One region of the Streptomyces sp. NPDC006309 genome, then DNA from elsewhere that is predicted to be linked to it. Evidence: riboswitches for the same ligand, from Rfam matches in the RefSeq annotation. Region 1 holds a riboswitch; the other holds the start of a gene.
What was found. A riboswitch is a leader RNA that binds a small molecule or an ion and turns the genes downstream of it on or off. The one in region 1 is predicted to bind cobalamin.
Positions count from the first base shown of each region.

Region 2: another riboswitch for cobalamin. It lies ahead of ABZ117_RS22125 (cobalamin biosynthesis protein); the one in region 1 lies ahead of ABZ117_RS09370 (HoxN/HupN/NixA family nickel/cobalt transporter).

Region 1 is NZ_JBEXRO010000005.1:51,984-59,894, forward strand. It holds gene ABZ117_RS09350 (DUF6445 family protein) at 1-156, opposite strand, end outside; gene ABZ117_RS09355 (DUF4142 domain-containing protein) at 421-1,167, shown strand; gene ABZ117_RS09360 (glycoside hydrolase family 13 protein) at 1,164-2,810, opposite strand; gene ABZ117_RS09365 (metalloregulator ArsR/SmtB family transcription factor) at 2,891-3,241, opposite strand; cobalamin riboswitch at 3,320-3,505, shown strand; gene ABZ117_RS09370 (HoxN/HupN/NixA family nickel/cobalt transporter) at 3,533-4,618, shown strand; gene ABZ117_RS09375 (nucleoside hydrolase) at 4,642-5,607, opposite strand; gene ABZ117_RS09380 (FAD-dependent monooxygenase) at 5,837-7,339, opposite strand; gene ABZ117_RS09385 (PadR family transcriptional regulator) at 7,336-7,911, opposite strand, start outside.
Region 2 is NZ_JBEXRO010000017.1:104,523-112,433, forward strand. It holds gene cobN (cobaltochelatase subunit CobN) at 1-2,256, opposite strand, end outside; gene ABZ117_RS22120 (cobyric acid synthase) at 2,253-3,761, opposite strand; gene ABZ117_RS22125 (cobalamin biosynthesis protein) at 3,758-4,702, opposite strand; cobalamin riboswitch at 4,815-4,957, opposite strand; gene ABZ117_RS22130 (hypothetical protein) at 5,088-5,315, opposite strand; gene ABZ117_RS22135 (inorganic phosphate transporter) at 5,351-6,613, opposite strand; gene ABZ117_RS22140 (lysozyme) at 6,757-7,512, opposite strand; gene ABZ117_RS22145 (class II aldolase/adducin family protein) at 7,772-7,911, shown strand, end outside.

The sequences.
Region 1 (7,911 bases):
CCCCTCGGTCCAGTCGTCCTTCGCCAGACACCGCTCCCGTACGGCGTCGATGCCGGGCAGGACGTCGTCCAGCACCCAGTAGTCACGGCCCCGGGTCGGCCGGCGGTAGGGCAGGACGGGCAGCGCGGCGGGCCGGGGCGGCGGTTGCGGAGGCATGCGGCGAATCTAGGGCCGCGTCCGCCGGGCTTCACCCGGGGAAGGGTCAACCTTTCGGCAACCGTTCGCCATGGTCACCAACACCTGGCAATCCCGCACGGCGATACGGGCATGCGCAGTTTTTACCCGCGCCGCAGAGACGAATCGCTCTCCCGTCCGTACTGCTGTGCGTCCCCACCGCCCGCCGCTCCCGCCGCGGGCCGGATCCACGACCGGACAGGAGGCACGGTGCGCTTTTCGCGGAACGCGACGGGAACTCTCTTCGTGGGCGGTGCGATGGCCCTGACCCTCGCGGCACTCGCCTACCCGGGCATGCTCGGGCTGAGCACCGTCTCCAGCTCCCCCACCCGGGTCATCGCCAACACCCAGTGGGGCCCGCTCACCGAGTCCGACCGTGACTTCGTGGTCAAGGTGCGGGCGGCCGGGCTGTGGGAGTACCCGGTGGGACAGATCGGGCTGCAGAAGGGCAGCTCCAAGGGGGTGCTCACGGCCAGCCGGCACCTGATCGACGGGCACGCGGCACTGGACACCACCTGCCGGAAGATCGCGCCCATGCTGAACATCACCCTGCCCAACATCGCGAGCCCCCAGCAGGAGGGGTTCGTCAACACGCTGAAGTCGGACAGCGGCAAGCAGTTCGACACCGACTTCGCCAACATCCTGCGCATGACCCACGGCGCGATCTTCAACACCATCGCCAAGATCCGGTCCACCACCAAGAACTCGCTGGTGCGGGCCCTGGCCGACCAGGCCAACGACACCGTGCTCGACCACATGACGGTGATGGAGAAGACGGGCCTGGTCGACTTCGACCAGACCCTGTTCCAGCAGACGACCCCGCCGAAGCTCCCCGACACCGACCTGACCCCGCCGCCCCCGGCCGCGGGCCAGCCGGAGGTGGTGCTCACCCCGCCGCCGACCGCCACCTCCACCCCGGTGGACATCGACGCCATCGCCGGCGGCGGCAACGCCCCGGCACCCGGCGTGAGTCCGGCCCCGACGGTGCGTTAGGCCAGCCACACGGTGGTGTCCGGTGGCAGGCCGCCGCCGCCCGGGAGCGGGGCGCTGCTCAGCAGGACCTCGCCCGGCGGCAGCGGTACCGGCCCGGCGCCGAGGTTGGTGACGCACCGCCAGGCGTCGCCGCGGGTGAAGTCCAGCACCCCGGCGGGCGCCTCGGGCGTCCAGGTCAGCGTCTCGCCCTCCAGCAGCTTGCGGCGCAGCCGCAGCGCGGTGCGGTACAGCTCCAGCGTGGAGCCCTCGGTGCCGGCCTGCGCCTCGACGGCGTACGCCGCGAAGGACTCCGGCTGCGGCAGCCAGGCGGCGCCGGGCCCGAAGCCGTACGACGGCCCGGTCGTCGTCCACGGCAGGGGCACCCGGCAGCCGTCGCGGCCCTTGCGGACGTGGCCGGTCTGCTCCCAGATCGGGTCCTGGAGCACCTCGGTGGGCAGGTCGGCGACCTCGGGCAGGCCGAGTTCCTCACCCTGGTAGAGGTACGCCGAGCCGGGCAGCGCCAGCATCAGCAGGGTCGCGGCCCGGGCCCGGACGAGGCCCGCCGCCGGGTCGACCGCGGGCGCGGAGCCGCCGGACAGCAGCCAGGCGGCCGGGTCGGTGCCGGGCGGCAGCACGAGGCGGGAGGCGTGCCGGACGACGTCGTGGTTGGACAGCACCCAGGTGGCGGAGGCACCGACGGCCCGGGCCGTGGCCAGCGAGGCGGTGATGACGTCCCGCAGCTCCTCCGCGTCCCACGGCGCGCCCAGGTACTCGAAGTTGAACGCCTGGCCGAGTTCGTCGGGGCGGGCGTACAGGGCGCGGCGGGTGCCCGGCACCCAGGCCTCGGCGACGGCGGTGCGCGGCGGGCTGTAGGCGTCGAAGACCTTGCGCCAGTCGCGGTAGATGTCGTGGACCTCGTCGCGGTCCCAGTACGGGTGGCTGCCGGGCGGGACCATCAGCAGGGCCTCCTCACCGGACGCGCCGACGTGACCGACGTCCCGCAGCGGCTCGGTGAGGTCCTTGGCCAGGCCGTGTGCGACGTCGACCCGGAACCCGTCGACCCCCCGGTCGGACCAGAACCGCAGGGTGGTACGGAAGTCGGCGCGGACCTCGTCGTTGTCCCAGTTGAGGTCGGGCTGTTCGGGGGCGAAGAGATGCAGGTACCACTCGCCGTCGGGCACCCGCCGCCAGGCGCTGCCGCCGAACAGCGACTGCCAGTCCGTGGGCGGGAGTTCGCCGTGCGCACCGCGGCCGGCGCGGAAGACGTAGCGGTCGCGGGCGGCGGAGCCGGGGGCCGCGCGCAGCGCCTCCTGGAACCAGGGGTGCCGGTCGGAGGTGTGGTTGGGGACGATGTCGACGACGACCTTCAGGCCGAGCCGGTGCGCCTCGGTGACCAGGGCGCCGAAGTCGTCCAGGGTGCCCAGGCGCGGGTCGACGTCCCGGTGGTCGGCGACGTCGTAGCCGCCGTCGGCGAGTTCGGAGGGGTAGAAGGGGCTCAGCCACAGGGCGTCCACCCCGAGCGTCGCCAGGTGGTTCAGGCGCTCGGTGACGCCCCTCAGGTCGCCCAGGCCGTCGCCGTCGGCGTCCGCGAAGCTGCGCGGATAGACCTGGTAGATGACGGCCTGCCGCCACCAGTCGGGGTTCCTGGACGAGAGGTCTGCCATGCGGGCTCCCATGGACGGACGACGGTACGGACTCTGTATCTGTCCACCTTGCCCGGAAAGGGAACCTTTTTCGCGGCCGGTCAGGGGGCGCAGTGCTCCAGCAGGCCGCACACCTGCGCGTCCACCACCCGGTAGCGCACCACCCGTCCCTCCTTCTCCCCCGCCACGACCCCGGCCGCCCGCAGCAGCCGCAGCGCCTGGGAGACGGCGGGGTCGTTCATGCCGGTGGCGATCGCGAGGTCGGAGACGGCGAGCGGGCCGGTGCGGTGCAGGGCGAGCAGCAGCGCGAGCCTGTTGGCGTCGGCCAGGAGGGAGAAGCGGCCGGCCCAGGTGCGCAGGTGATCCGCGTCGCCGATGGCGGCGATCGCCTCGCACACCCGGTGACCGTCGATGGTGCGACGGTCGGCTCGGTCGGCAGGCACGAGATGCATGACGCCATCCTCGCAGGCACCGATGTGATCTTGAATACCTGCGCAGGTACGCAGCTATGCAGGCGACCGCCCGCCCCTCTACGGTGGGCGGGCCGTGGTGCTCGGGAAGTCGATGCGACGTCGACGCGGCCCTCGCCACTGTGATCAGGGAGTTCCCGTTCCGTCCGGCAGCCGCCGGGCCACTGGTCGTACACGACCGGGAAGGCAGGAACGGCGGACGCGGACCTGTAAGCCAGGAGACCGGCCACGGCACTCACGAAGTGATCCACGAGGTGCTGGAGCGTGAACCTGATGACCGACGCCGCGTCTTTCCGCTGGCGACGTGAGGACACCGTCAAGACGGCGGGGCTGATGGCGGTGATAGTCGCCCTGCACGTCGTCGCCTTCGGGATCCTCTTCCTCCTCGTCGCCCCCGAGCACTACCGGGTGGGCACCGACGTCTTCGGCGTCGGACTGGGCGTCACCGCCTACACCCTCGGCATGCGGCACGCCTTCGACGCCGACCACATCGCCGCCATCGACAACACCACCCGCAAGCTGATGGCCGACGGCAAGCGGCCCGTGTCGGTGGGCTTCTGGTTCGCGCTCGGCCACTCCAGCGTCGTCGTCATACTGGCGCTGCTCATCGCGGGCGGCACCTCCCTCGCCGGGAAGGTCATGAACGAGGGATCCAGCACCCACCAGGTGCTCGGCGTCCTCGGGACCACGATCTCGGGCACCTTCCTCTACCTCATCGCGGCCCTGAACCTGGTCGCGCTGGTGGGCATCCTCCGGGTGTTCCGCGCCCTGCGCGCCGGCGCCTACGACGAGAAGCAGCTGGAACAGCACCTGGACTCGCGCGGCTTCATGAACCGGCTGCTGGGCCGCCTCACCAAGTCCGTGAACCGGCCGGGCCAGATGTACCCGCTCGGCTTCCTCTTCGGCCTGGGCTTCGACACGGCCACCGAGGTCACGCTGATGGTGATGGCCGGCTCGGGCGCGGCGGCCGGCCTGCCCTGGTACGCGGTCCTGTGCCTGCCGCTGCTCTTCGCCGCCGGGATGAGCCTGTTCGACACCCTCGACGGCACGTTCATGAACTTCGCCTACCAGTGGGCGTTCTCCAACCCCGTCCGCAAGGTGTTCTACAACCTCGCGATCACCGGACTGTCCATCGCCGTCGCCTTCTTCATCGGCACGATCGAACTGGTCGGCGTCCTGCACGAGAAGTTCGGCCTGCACGACGACCTCACCGGCTGGGTCGCCGGCCTCGACCTGGACAACGTCGGCTACCTCATCGTCGGCCTGTTCGTCGTCGTCTGGGCGGCGGCGCTGACGTACTGGCGCTTGGCGAGGGTGGAGGAGCGCTGGTCGGAACGGGTACCGGCCACCGCCGACTAGACATGGCAGTCCGACGACACGGCCTAGCGGCCGACGGTCTCCAGGTACAGCCGCACGTACCGGTCCACGTCCACCTCCAGCGCCACGTCCACGAGGGCCTGTTCGCGGCGGCCCCCGTGGATCTCGGACTCGCCGGGGCGGGGCCGGCGGTCCACGACCGTCTGGCCCCGGGACGGGCCGGGGGCCAGGGTGACCTCCACCGGCAGCAGCCGGGTCGTGATGCCCCGCGGGTCGGCGACCGCGCACACCGCGCCCGCGTCACCGAGGCCGCCCGCCTCCTCCGCCTCGGGCGGCCCGCCCTGCGAGGTCGGCCGGTGGGCGAGGAGGTCGCCGGCCAGGCGGGTGCCGGGCTCGTCGCTCGCGCGCAGCCGGTGCACCTCCGGGCCGGGCACGACCACCTGCTGGAAGACGTCCAGGCCGTACATCGTGATCGGCACCCCGGCCGTCAGCAGGATCGCCGCCGCATCCGGATCGTGCCAGACGTTGAACTCGGCGACCGGGGTGGCGTTGCCCACGGCCACGGCCCCGCCCATGAACACGATCCGCTCGATGTTCCGCGTCACCTCCGGATGGGTGCGCAGCAGCAGGGCGATGTTGGTCAGCGGGGCGGTCGGGACCAGGGTCACCGGGCGCGGGGAGGCGAGGATCTCCCGGTGCAGCAGGGTGACGGCGTCGACGGCCGCCGGGGCCCTGGTGGGCGCGGGCAGGCCCAGGTCGCCCATGCCGTCGGTGCCGTGCACGTGCCGGGCCGAGCGGGCCGGCTCGATCAGCGGACGTGCGGCGCCCCGCGCCACCGGGATGTCGGGCGCGCCCGCCCGCTCCAGCACGGTCAGCGTGTTGCGGACCACCCCGTCGACGTCGGTGTTCCCGGCCACACAGGTCACCGCCCGCAGGTCGAGACCCGGGTGCCGCACGGCGAACAGCAGGGCCAGGGCGTCGTCGACGCCGGTGTCACAGTCGATGATCACGGGGATCGGCTCACCTGTCACAGCGCACTCCTTCCGTCGTGCCGACCTTAGATCAGCCCCGGGATCCGGACCGCCTGTGGCGGTTGCGCGACCCGCACAGCGACGACGGGACGGACGCCGGCGAGACGGACGACGGCGAGGACGAGTAGCGACAGGCCCCACCGGCAGGCTCGCCGGTGGGCGGGATGCGCCAGTCGTGCCGGCCGGGCTCGGACGGGACGTCCTCGCACGCGGCGGTGCAGCACCTGGCTCACGAGTGGCATGCTTCCGCGGACGCGGCGTCGGATGGTGCTGCCGGGCCGTACCAGTGCTGTAGCGCCTGGTGGAGCCCGTCGGCGTGACCGTGACCCGCAGTACGCAGCCAGGCAGTGTGCCCGTCCGGCCGCAGGAGGATGGCATGGAGTTCCGGGTGGTCGGGGCATGCCGCAGTGACGAGGTCCACTCGGTCCGCCCATCCTGCGGCCGACTCGAGGACGGCGCTTCCTCCGGTCAGGTCGAGCAGCAGGCCACGTCCCGATGCGAGCAGCTCGGCCAGGCGCGTACAGCCGTCGTCCGTGGTCAGGGCGAGGTCGGGCGCCAGGCGGCCCAGCCAGGGGTGGTCGGCGTCGGGACGCATCCGGTAACGCGTGTCCAGTCCAGTGATGGTCTCGGCGAAGGCGCGGTTTCCCGCCGGGTGGCCGGCGACGCGGGTCAGCAGGTCGGTGAGCGGCCCGAGCCGATCACCGGCCTCGCCGAGCAGCACCTGGGCCTGGGTGTTGGCCAGCACGTGCGCACCGGCGGTGTGGCGTTCGGCGTGGTAACTGCCGAGCAGATGTGCCGGTGCGGTGCCGCGGACGGTGGCGGCTAGTTTCCAGCCGAGGTTGAACGCGTCGTCCAGGGCCACATTGACGCCGATCGCCCCGGCCGGCGGGTGGATGTGCGCGGCGTCCCCGGCCAGGATGACCCTGCCCCGGACGTACTCGGCCGCCTGCCGGGCGGCGTTGCCGAACCGGGTCAGCCAGCGTGCGGCGCGCAGCTCGATGTGGCGGCCGAGCGCGTCGGCCACGGCGGTTTCGAGCTGGTTCAGGGTGACCGGGGTGTCCTTGTCCGCGGGAGGTTGCCGGTCGGTCGTGATGACCCTCACGTAGCCGGGGCGGGGGATGACGAACACGCTCCCGCCGGGGCCGGTGGTCGCGCCGAACGGCAATGCCTCGGGTTCGGCGAACTCGACGTCGCCGAGCAGGGAGAAGCGGGTCGCCTCGGTACCGGGGAAGTCGATGCCGGCCTGTTTGCGGACGGTGCTGCGGCCGCCGTCGCAGCCGACCAAGTACGCTGCCCGGACCCGATACTCACCGTCGCCGGTGGCGACAGTGGCGGTGACAGACTCGGCATCCTGTTCCAGGGCGCGTAGTTCGTGGCCGCGCCGGATGTCGGCTCCCAGGCCGAGAGCCTGCGCCTCAAGGATTTCCTCGACCCGGGTCTGCGGGATGCCCAGCGAGTACGGGTGGTCGGTATGCGTGCCCGCGAGGCTGAGCGTCACCGGCAGGCCGGAGAACGCGGCGTGTCGGACTTGCCAGCCCTCGCTGATGAGCCTTTCAGCGAGGCCGCGCCGCGCCAGCAGGTCCAGGGCGCGAGCGTTGAGGTTGAAGCCCCGGCAGAAGCCCGGCCGCTGCGCGTGGCGTTCGACGACGACGGTGTCGACGCCGGCGAACCGGAGCTCGCCGGCGAGTAACAGCCCGGCCGGACCGGCCCCCACGATCAACACGTCGGTCATCGGGTGCTTCCCTTCCGGTCCGAGGGGGCGGACCAGGTCCGTCCCTGTTCGGTGCGCTCGGCCTCGGGCCAGAACAGGCTGCCGTCGCGGATCTCGGCGATGGTCCGCCGCGTCCAGGCCAACTCGGCCTCCCAGGCGTGCAACGCGCACTCGACTTCGATCATGAACAACCGGGGGACCGCACCGGAGCCGACCGTGTCGGCCAGCACCCTGTTCGTCTCATCGATCCGCTGCGCCAGATGCCCCGCCCGTTCGGCAAGTGCCTCTGCTGCCCTGTCCGGACCGAGTGCGCCGAGGTAGGACACCGCGGCCATGAACTTCGGGTATTCCGCGACGGGCATGCGGAGGAGTTCGTCGATCCAGCGAACGAACTCGGTCTGGCCCAACTCGGTTGTCGCGTACACGGTTCGCTCCGGCCGCCTGCCATCGCGCGCCGTCTCCACCGGCTCGATCCAGCCATGCCGAACCAACGCCTCGACTGTGTCGTACAGAGACCCGGAGTTGACCTTGAAGCTGCTGTCCTTGTGCCGCTCCCGCAGGGTGGACGCCATCTCGTACGGGTGCATCGGCTG
Region 2 (7,911 bases), on a different contig from region 1:
GGTGGCCCAGCCGCGCGCCTCCATGCCCTCCGCCAGCCGCCGGCACAGCTGCTCCAGCAGGTCGATCGTGTCGGCGGCGGTCCGGGCCGGGCCGTCGACCAGGCCGGTCAGCTCGGCCGGCACCTTCACCCGGGCGCCCGGCTCGGCCAGCAACTCCTTCTCGTCCAGCCCGAAATGAGCCGCGAGCGAGGCCCGCAGGCCGGGGATGGCGTTCGCCTGCCCGCCCCACACCTGCGAGGCCCGCAGCACGGCGAGGACGAGGTTGACCCGGGGTTCGGCGACCGGTCCGCCGCCGAGGATGTGCAGGCCGTCCCGGATCTGCACATCCTTGATCTCGCACAGATAGCCGTCGATGTGCATGACGAACTCGTCGAACGCGGTGTCGTCCGGCTGCTCGTCCACGTGCAGGTCGTGGTGCAGCTCCGCCGCCTTGACCAGGGTCCAGATCTGGGCGCGGACGGCCGGGGCCTTCACCGGGTCGAGGTCGCTGACCAGGGCGTACTCGTCGAGCAGTTGCTCCAGCTTGGCCAGGTCGCCGTACGTGTCGGCGCGGGCCATCGGCGGGACCAGGTGGTCGACGACCGTGGCGTGCCCGCGCCGCTTGGCCTGGGTGCCCTCACCGGGGTCGTTCACGATGAACGGGTAGATCAGCGGCAGGTCGCCGAGGACCGCGTCCGGCGCGCAGCCGGCGCTGAGCCCGAGGCCCTTGCCCGGCAGCCACTCCATCGTGCCGTGCTTGCCCATGTGCACGACCGCGTCGGCGCCGAAACCGTGTTCCAGCCACCGGTAGGCCGCCATGTAGTGGTGGGAGGGCGGCATGTCGGGGTCGTGGTAGATCGCGATCGGGTTCTCGCCGAAGCCGCGCGGCGGCTGGATCATCACCACGACGTTCCCGAACCGCAGCGACGCCAGCACGATGTCGTCGCCGTCCACGTACAGGCCGCCCGGCGGCTCGCCCCACGCCTCGGTCATCGCGTTCCGCAGCCCCGGGTCGAGCTGCTCGAACCAGGCCCGGTAGTCGGCCAGCGGCACCCGGGCGGGCGCCGCGGCCAGCTGCTCCTCCGTCAGCCACTCCACGTCGTGGCCGCCGGCCTCGATCAGCCGGTGGATCAGCTCGTCGCCGCCGGCGGGGTACTCGGTCAGGGAGTAGCCGGCGTCCCGCAGCGCGTCCAGCACCCGCACCGCGGACGCGGGCGTGTCCAGGCCCACCGCGTTGCCGACCCGGGAGTGCTTGGTCGGGTACGCGGTGAACACCAGGGCGATCTTCTTCTCGGCGTTCGGCTTGTGCTTCAGCCGGGCGTGGCGCAGGGCGATCCCGGCGACCCGCGAGGCCCGCTCGGGGTCGGCGACGTACACCGGCACGTCGTCGGGGCCCTGCTCCTTGAAGGAGAACGGGACGGTGACGAGACGGCCGTCGAACTCCGGGATCGCGACCTGCATCGCCGCGTCCATCGGGGACAGGGCCGCGTCGGACTCCTCCCACGCGGCCCGCGAGGAGGTCAGGCACAGGCCCTGGAGGACGGGCACGTCGAGGTCGGCGAGGGCGCCGATGTCCCAGGCCTCCTCGTCGCCGCCCGCCGAGGCCTGGGAGGCGTGCGTGCCGCCGGCCGCGAGGACGGTGGCCACCAGCACGTCGGCCCGCTCCAGCAGCCGGTACAGCCCGGTGTCCGCGCCGCGCAGCGAACCGCAGTACACCGGCAGGGCGTTGGCGCCCTTCGCCTCGATCGCGTCGCACAGCGTGTCCACGAAGGCGGTGTTGCCGCTCAGTTCGTGCGCCCGGTAGAAGAGGACGCCCACGGTCGGGCGGCCGGCCACGACCGGTCGGTCGCCGTGCACCCCGTACTCCGGCATCCCGCGCGGCCCCTCGAAGCCCTCACCGGTCAGCAGCACGGTGTCCGACAGGAACCGGGACAGCTCCAGCAGGTTCTCCGGGCCGCCCTCGACCAGGTACTTCAGCGCCTCGGCGACCACACCGGCCGGCACGGACGACTCGGCCATCAGCTCGGCGTCCGGGACGGCCTCGCCGCCCAGCAGCACGGTCGGGATCCCGGACGTCCGCAGCACCGCCAGCCCGTCCTCCCAGGCGCGCTTGCCGCCCAGCAGCCGTACGACGGCGATGTCCGCGCCCTCCACCAGGGCCGGCAGCTCCCCGGCGACGTCGACCCGGGTGGGGTTGCCGATGCGGTAGCCGGCGCCACAGGCCCGGGCCGCCAGCAGATCCGTGTCGGCGGTCGACAACAACAACACTGTGCTCATGCGGGCGCTCCCGGTGGAATGAAAGGCAGTCCTTGCGGCGCGCCCGACTCGATGAGCCGCCAGAGCGCGTCGGTGTCCGCGTGCTGTTCGATCAGGTCGCCGAGCCGGTCGAGCTGCTCCTCGCGCAGCGCGGCGAAGGAGGTGTCCGGCGCGGGCACGAAGCGGCGGCCCGCGGCGGCGGCCACCTCGCGCAGGAAGGCCCGCCGGAAGCCGTCCGACTCCAGCGAGCCGTGCCAGTGGGTGCCCCAGGTCCGGCCGGCGCGGCAGCCGTCCAGGAAGGGCTCCCCGCCGGTGACCTCGGCGACCCCGTGATGGATCTCGTACCCCTCCACCCGCTCGCCGAGGGCCTCGCCGACGGGCCGGGTGAGGGTCTTCTCGCGGGCGAAGCGGACCCGGACGGGGAGCAGGCCCAGCCCGGGGACGTGTCCGGCGCGGGACTCGACCTCGTCCTCGATGTGCTCGCCGAGCATCTGGAAGCCGCCGCAGATGCCGAGCACGGGGCGCCCCTCGGCGGCCCGCCGCAGGAGCGCGTCCGCCAGCCCGCGGTCCCGCAGCCACTTCAGTGCCCGTACGGTGCCGCGGGTGCCCGGGACCACCACGAGGTCGGCGTCGGCCAGCTCCTCGGGGCGGTCCACGAAGCGCACGACGACGCCCGGTTCGGCGGCGAGGGCGTCCACGTCGGTGAAGTTGGACATCAGCGGGACCGCGCAGACGGCGACCCGCAGCACGTCCGCGCCGACCGGGGGCGTCACCGAGGACTCGCGGACGGTGCCCCGCAGGGACACTCTCAGCCCGTCCTCCTCGTCGATGCCGAGGCCGTGCCGGAAGGGCAGGACGCCGTACGTCCGCCGCCCGGTGAGCCCGTGCAGCATGTCCAGGCCCGGCTCCAGCAGCGACACATCGCCGCGGAACTTGTTCACGAGGAACCCGGCGACCAGTTCCTGGTCCTCGGGGGAGAGCAGGGCGACGGTGCCGAAGAAGGACGCGAAGACACCCCCGCGGTCGATGTCGCCCACCACCAGCACGGGCAGCCGCGCGTTGCGGGCGATGCCCATGTTGACGATGTCCGTCCGCCGCAGGTTGATCTCGGCCGGACTGCCCGCCCCCTCACAGATCACCGCGTCATACGTGCCCCGCAACTCGGCCAGGCAGTCCAGCACCGTGCCGAGCAGGCGCTGCTGGCGCCCCCCGTGGTAGCCGCGCGCGCTCAGCTCCCCGACGGGCTTGCCGAGCAGCACCACCTGGCTGCTCTGCTCGCCGCCCGGCTTGAGCAGCACCGGGTTCATCAGCGCGGTGGGCTCGATCCGGCAGGCCTGCGCCTGCATGGCCTGCGCCCGCCCGATCTCCGCGCCCTCCAGGGTGACGAACGAGTTCAGGGACATGTTCTGCGCCTTGAACGGCGCCACCTTCACGCCCTGGCGGACCAGCCAGCGGCAGATCCCGGCCGTCACGACGCTCTTGCCGGCGTCGGAGGTGGTGCCGGCGACGAGGAGACCCCCGTTCACTTCCCACGTCCCTTCATCAGGCCGCGCGCGGCGAGCGTGGTGCCGAGCGCGAGCAGGCCGACGCGGCGGGAGAGCCGTACGGCCCGGTCGATGTCGGTGACCCGGACGGGCCGTCCGGCGCCGCCGTTGAGCACGGGCCGGTGTTCGACCCGGCCGCCGTAGGAGAGCGTCCCGCCCAGCCGTACACCGAGGGCGCCCGCGAACGCGGCCTCCACCGGCCCGGCGTTGGGGCTCGGGTGCCGGGAGGCGTCGGCCCGCCAGGCCCGCGCGGCACCGCGCGGATCGGGTCCGGCGAGGGTGGCGAGTACGGCGGTGAGCCGGGCCCCGGGCCAGCCGGCGACGTCGTCGAGGCGGGCGGAGGCCCAGCCGTAACGCCGGTGGCGGGGCGACCTGTGGCCCACCATCGCGTCCAGGGTGTTGACCGCCCGGAATCCGAGCAGCCCCGGAACACCGGCCACGGCGCCCCAGACGAGGGCGCCGACCACGGCGTCGGAGGTGTTCTCGGCGACCGACTCGACCACGGCCCGGGCGATGCCGTCGGCGTCCAGCACCTGCGGGTCCCGGCCGCACAGGTGGGGCAGCCGGGCCCGGGCGGCCTCGACATCCCCGGCCTCCAGCGCGCGCCCGACGGCGCGGGCCTCGCGGGCGAGTGAGGTGCCGCCGACGACGGCCCAGGTGGCGGCGGCGGTCAGCGCGGCGGAGACGGCGGGACGGGGGCGTGCGACGCGTGCGGTCAGCGCGCCCAGTGCGACGGCGCCACCGGCGCACACGGCGGTGTGCAGGGCACCCCAGCCGCGGTGGTCGTGCCACAGGGCGCGTTCGACGGCGGTGGCCGCCCGGCCGAACGCGGCGACCGGATGCCCGCGGCGCGGATCGCCGAGGAGCAGGTCACCGAGGAGGCCGGCGGCGGCGCCGTACGCGTAAGTGCGATCGGCACCCATCGGCTCAGCCGGCCGCGGGGGCGGGAGCGGTCCGGGTACGGGTCCTCGAACGGGTCCTCGATGGGCAGCCGAGCATGTCGCTGTAGGTCCTCACTCAGGGTGTCCGCGCCCTGGTTCGACGTGAATCGGCGGCGAGAGTTCCTGGCTCCCGGGGACGACTCCCCGGTGACAGTGGCGGGACCGCGCCGGATTCGCACCGGCTTCCTCTTCTGCCGCCGTAGATGGCCTGGGCAGTCCACCACGCGCCCGGAAGGGCCGTCAACTCGCCGTTGACCTGCGTGGGGAGAGTGTGCCCATCCCCACACCGGGGGACGCGCGGGACGGGCGGGAACAGGACAGAGGCTCCCCGCACCACCGGTGCGGGGAGCCTCCGAGAGGGTCCGGGTCAGGCCTTGGCCACGACGAGGTGGATGCCGTACGCCACCGCCGCCGCGCAGGCCGCGAAGCAGAGGTAGGCGCCGGTGACGGTCAGGCCGGCGGTGCCGCCCTGCGCCACGGCCTTCTCGCGCCGGTTCAGGCCCGCGATGCCGAGGGTGAACAGGGACACCAGGCCCACGGTGGCCACGAGGCTCACTCCGAAGACGGAGCCGAGAGCCGCCCAGTCGATCTTCATGGGGATGCTTCCTTCGGTAACCGGGGTGACCGGGCTCAGACGGTGGCGGCCGGGGCGGCCGGGGGAGCGTGCTCGGTGGCCGGGGCCGGGCTGGTGGCCTGCTGCGGGAAGGCGATGTCCAGGTCGATGGCGACCGGGCCGGCCGGGGGCGGGGTCACGGCGGCGATGGCAGTGGTGACCACACCGGCCGGCTCGCCGGTCTCGTGGACCAGGTGGGTGTGGTCCACGACCTCGCGGCGGGAGAACTTCCAGATCGCGGCGCTGGCGGCGACGAGGAAGACGGCGACGGCGGCGGTGCCCCAGTCACCCAGGCCGGTGACGGACTCGGCACCCGCGCCGACCAGCGCGGCGGCCGGAAGGGTGAGCGCCCAGGCGATGAACATACGGGTCGCGGTGGACCAGCGGACCACACCGCCCTTGCGGCCGAGGCCGGCGCCCATCACCGAGCCGGAGACGACGTGGGTGGTGGAGAGGGAGAAACCGAGGTGGGAGGAGGCCAGGATGGCGGTCGCGGCGCTGGTCTGGGCGGCGAAGCCCTGGCGCGGCTCCAGGTCGGTCAGGCCCTTGCCCATGGTGCGGATGATGCGCCAGCCGCCGATGTAGGTGCCGAGCGCGATGGCCAGGCCGGCGGAGAGGATCACCCAGGTGGGAGGGTTGGAGCCGGGGGCGATGGAGCCGCCCGCGACGAGGGCGAGCGTGATGATGCCCATCGTCTTCTGGGCGTCGTTGGTGCCGTGGGCCAGGGAGACCAGGCCGGCGGAGGCGATCTGGCCGGCGCGGTAGCCCTTGCGGGTGGCCTCGCCGTCGGCGGTGCCGCCGATGCCGTAGGAGAACCGGGTGGCCAGCAGCGAGGCGAGGCCCGCCACGATCGGCGCGGCGACCGCGGGGAGCAGCACCTTGGTGACCAGGACGTCACCGTGGACGGCACCGAAGCCGGCGGAGGCGACGGTGGCACCGACCAGGCCGCCCATCAGGGCGTGCGAGGAGCTGGAGGGCAGGCCCACCAGCCAGGTCAGCAGGTTCCAGAGGATCGCGCCGACCAGGGCGGCGAAGATGACCTCGGGACGGATGCCGCTCTCGTCGACGAGACCCTTGGAGATCGTGTTCGCGACCTCCACGGAGAGGAAGGCGCCCACAAGATTGAGGGCGGCGGACAGCGCCACCGCGATCTTGGGCTTCAGGGCGCCTGTGGAGATGGTGGTGGCCATCGCGTTCGCGGTGTCGTGGAAACCGTTCGTGAAATCGAACGCGAGAGCGGTTACCACCACTATCGCGAGGATCAGCGAGAAGCTTTCCATTTACCCAGGCAATCGTTCGAGGTCATTGGCAGGATGAACGTAGGCAACCTGGGTGAACGGAAGATGAACTGGGACCGGCGTGAGAGTGACTGTCGGACGCGTTCGGCGTGCCGCTCCGCCCGGACGCCCCATGCGCCCCTTGGCTACTGGCCGCGCGCGAACGTCCGCAGCCGGCTCACGGAGCCGTCGAAGAGATTCTGGTCACCCGGCAGCGTGCCCCCGATGCCGTACTGCCAGAACGTCCAGTACCGCCAGCCGCCCGGCAGTGTGCCCGGCCGCGCGGTGCCGTGCCGGGCGATCCACAGCGGGTTCGAGCCGGCGAAGGCGTGGCTGTTGCCGGTGCACAGCTTCCACCACTGGGTCGTGGTGTAGATGACCGGGCGGCGGCCGGTCCGCCGCCTGACCTCGTCGCTGAACGACCGGATCCAGCCGACCATCCGCGCCCTGCCCAGGCCGTAGCACTTGTGCCGGGTGCTGTACGGGTTGTACTCGACGTCCAGCGCCGGCGGCAGCGTCCAGCCGTCCGCCTGCCAGTCGCCGCCGTGGCGCACGAAATACGCGGCCTGCCGGGCGCCGGAGGAGCGGTCCGGCAGGGCGAAGTGGTACGCGCCCCGGATCAGGCCCGCCGTGCGCGCGCCGGTGTACTGCCCGGAGAAGTAGGGATTGCGGTACGTCGTGGACTCGGTCGCCTTGACGTAGACGAACCGCGCGCCCTTCGCCCGGGCGGCCGGCCAGTCGACCCGCTTCTGATGGGACGACACGTCGTGCCCACGGGGGAACGTCGTGGCCGACTCCACCGGTCCGGCCGACGCGGTGGCGGTCCCCGCGAGGGCGAGGGTCGCCGTGGCCGCCGCCGCGAGGGCGCCGGCGCGGCGGACAAGGGTGTGTGTAGGGGCCATGCGTCTCTCCGGTGTGACGGACGGCCGGACCCCGCGGGCAGCGGCGGTCGTCCGGATCGTCCAGTGGGCAGGAGTGGGCAGGAGTGGGCAAGAGACCATTGAAGGACCGGGGATCACATAACCCGTGTCCGTTTCAGGCGTTTCGCGACCGGATCCGCCCGTTCGGTGGTACGGCTCCTGGTACGGCTCCGGGCGCGGCCCTCGTCGGGAAGTGACCGGTCCGCACCCGGGGCACCGGGCCGGCTGGCAGGATCGCCGCATGGCTGAACCGCGGCGGAACCCGGCAGAAGCGGAAGACATCCGGCAGGAAGAGGGCCGCCTCTGGGCGGAACTGGTCGCGACGGCACGCAGGACCGTCGCCGACGGACTCGTGGTCGGCACCTCCGGCAACGTCTCCGC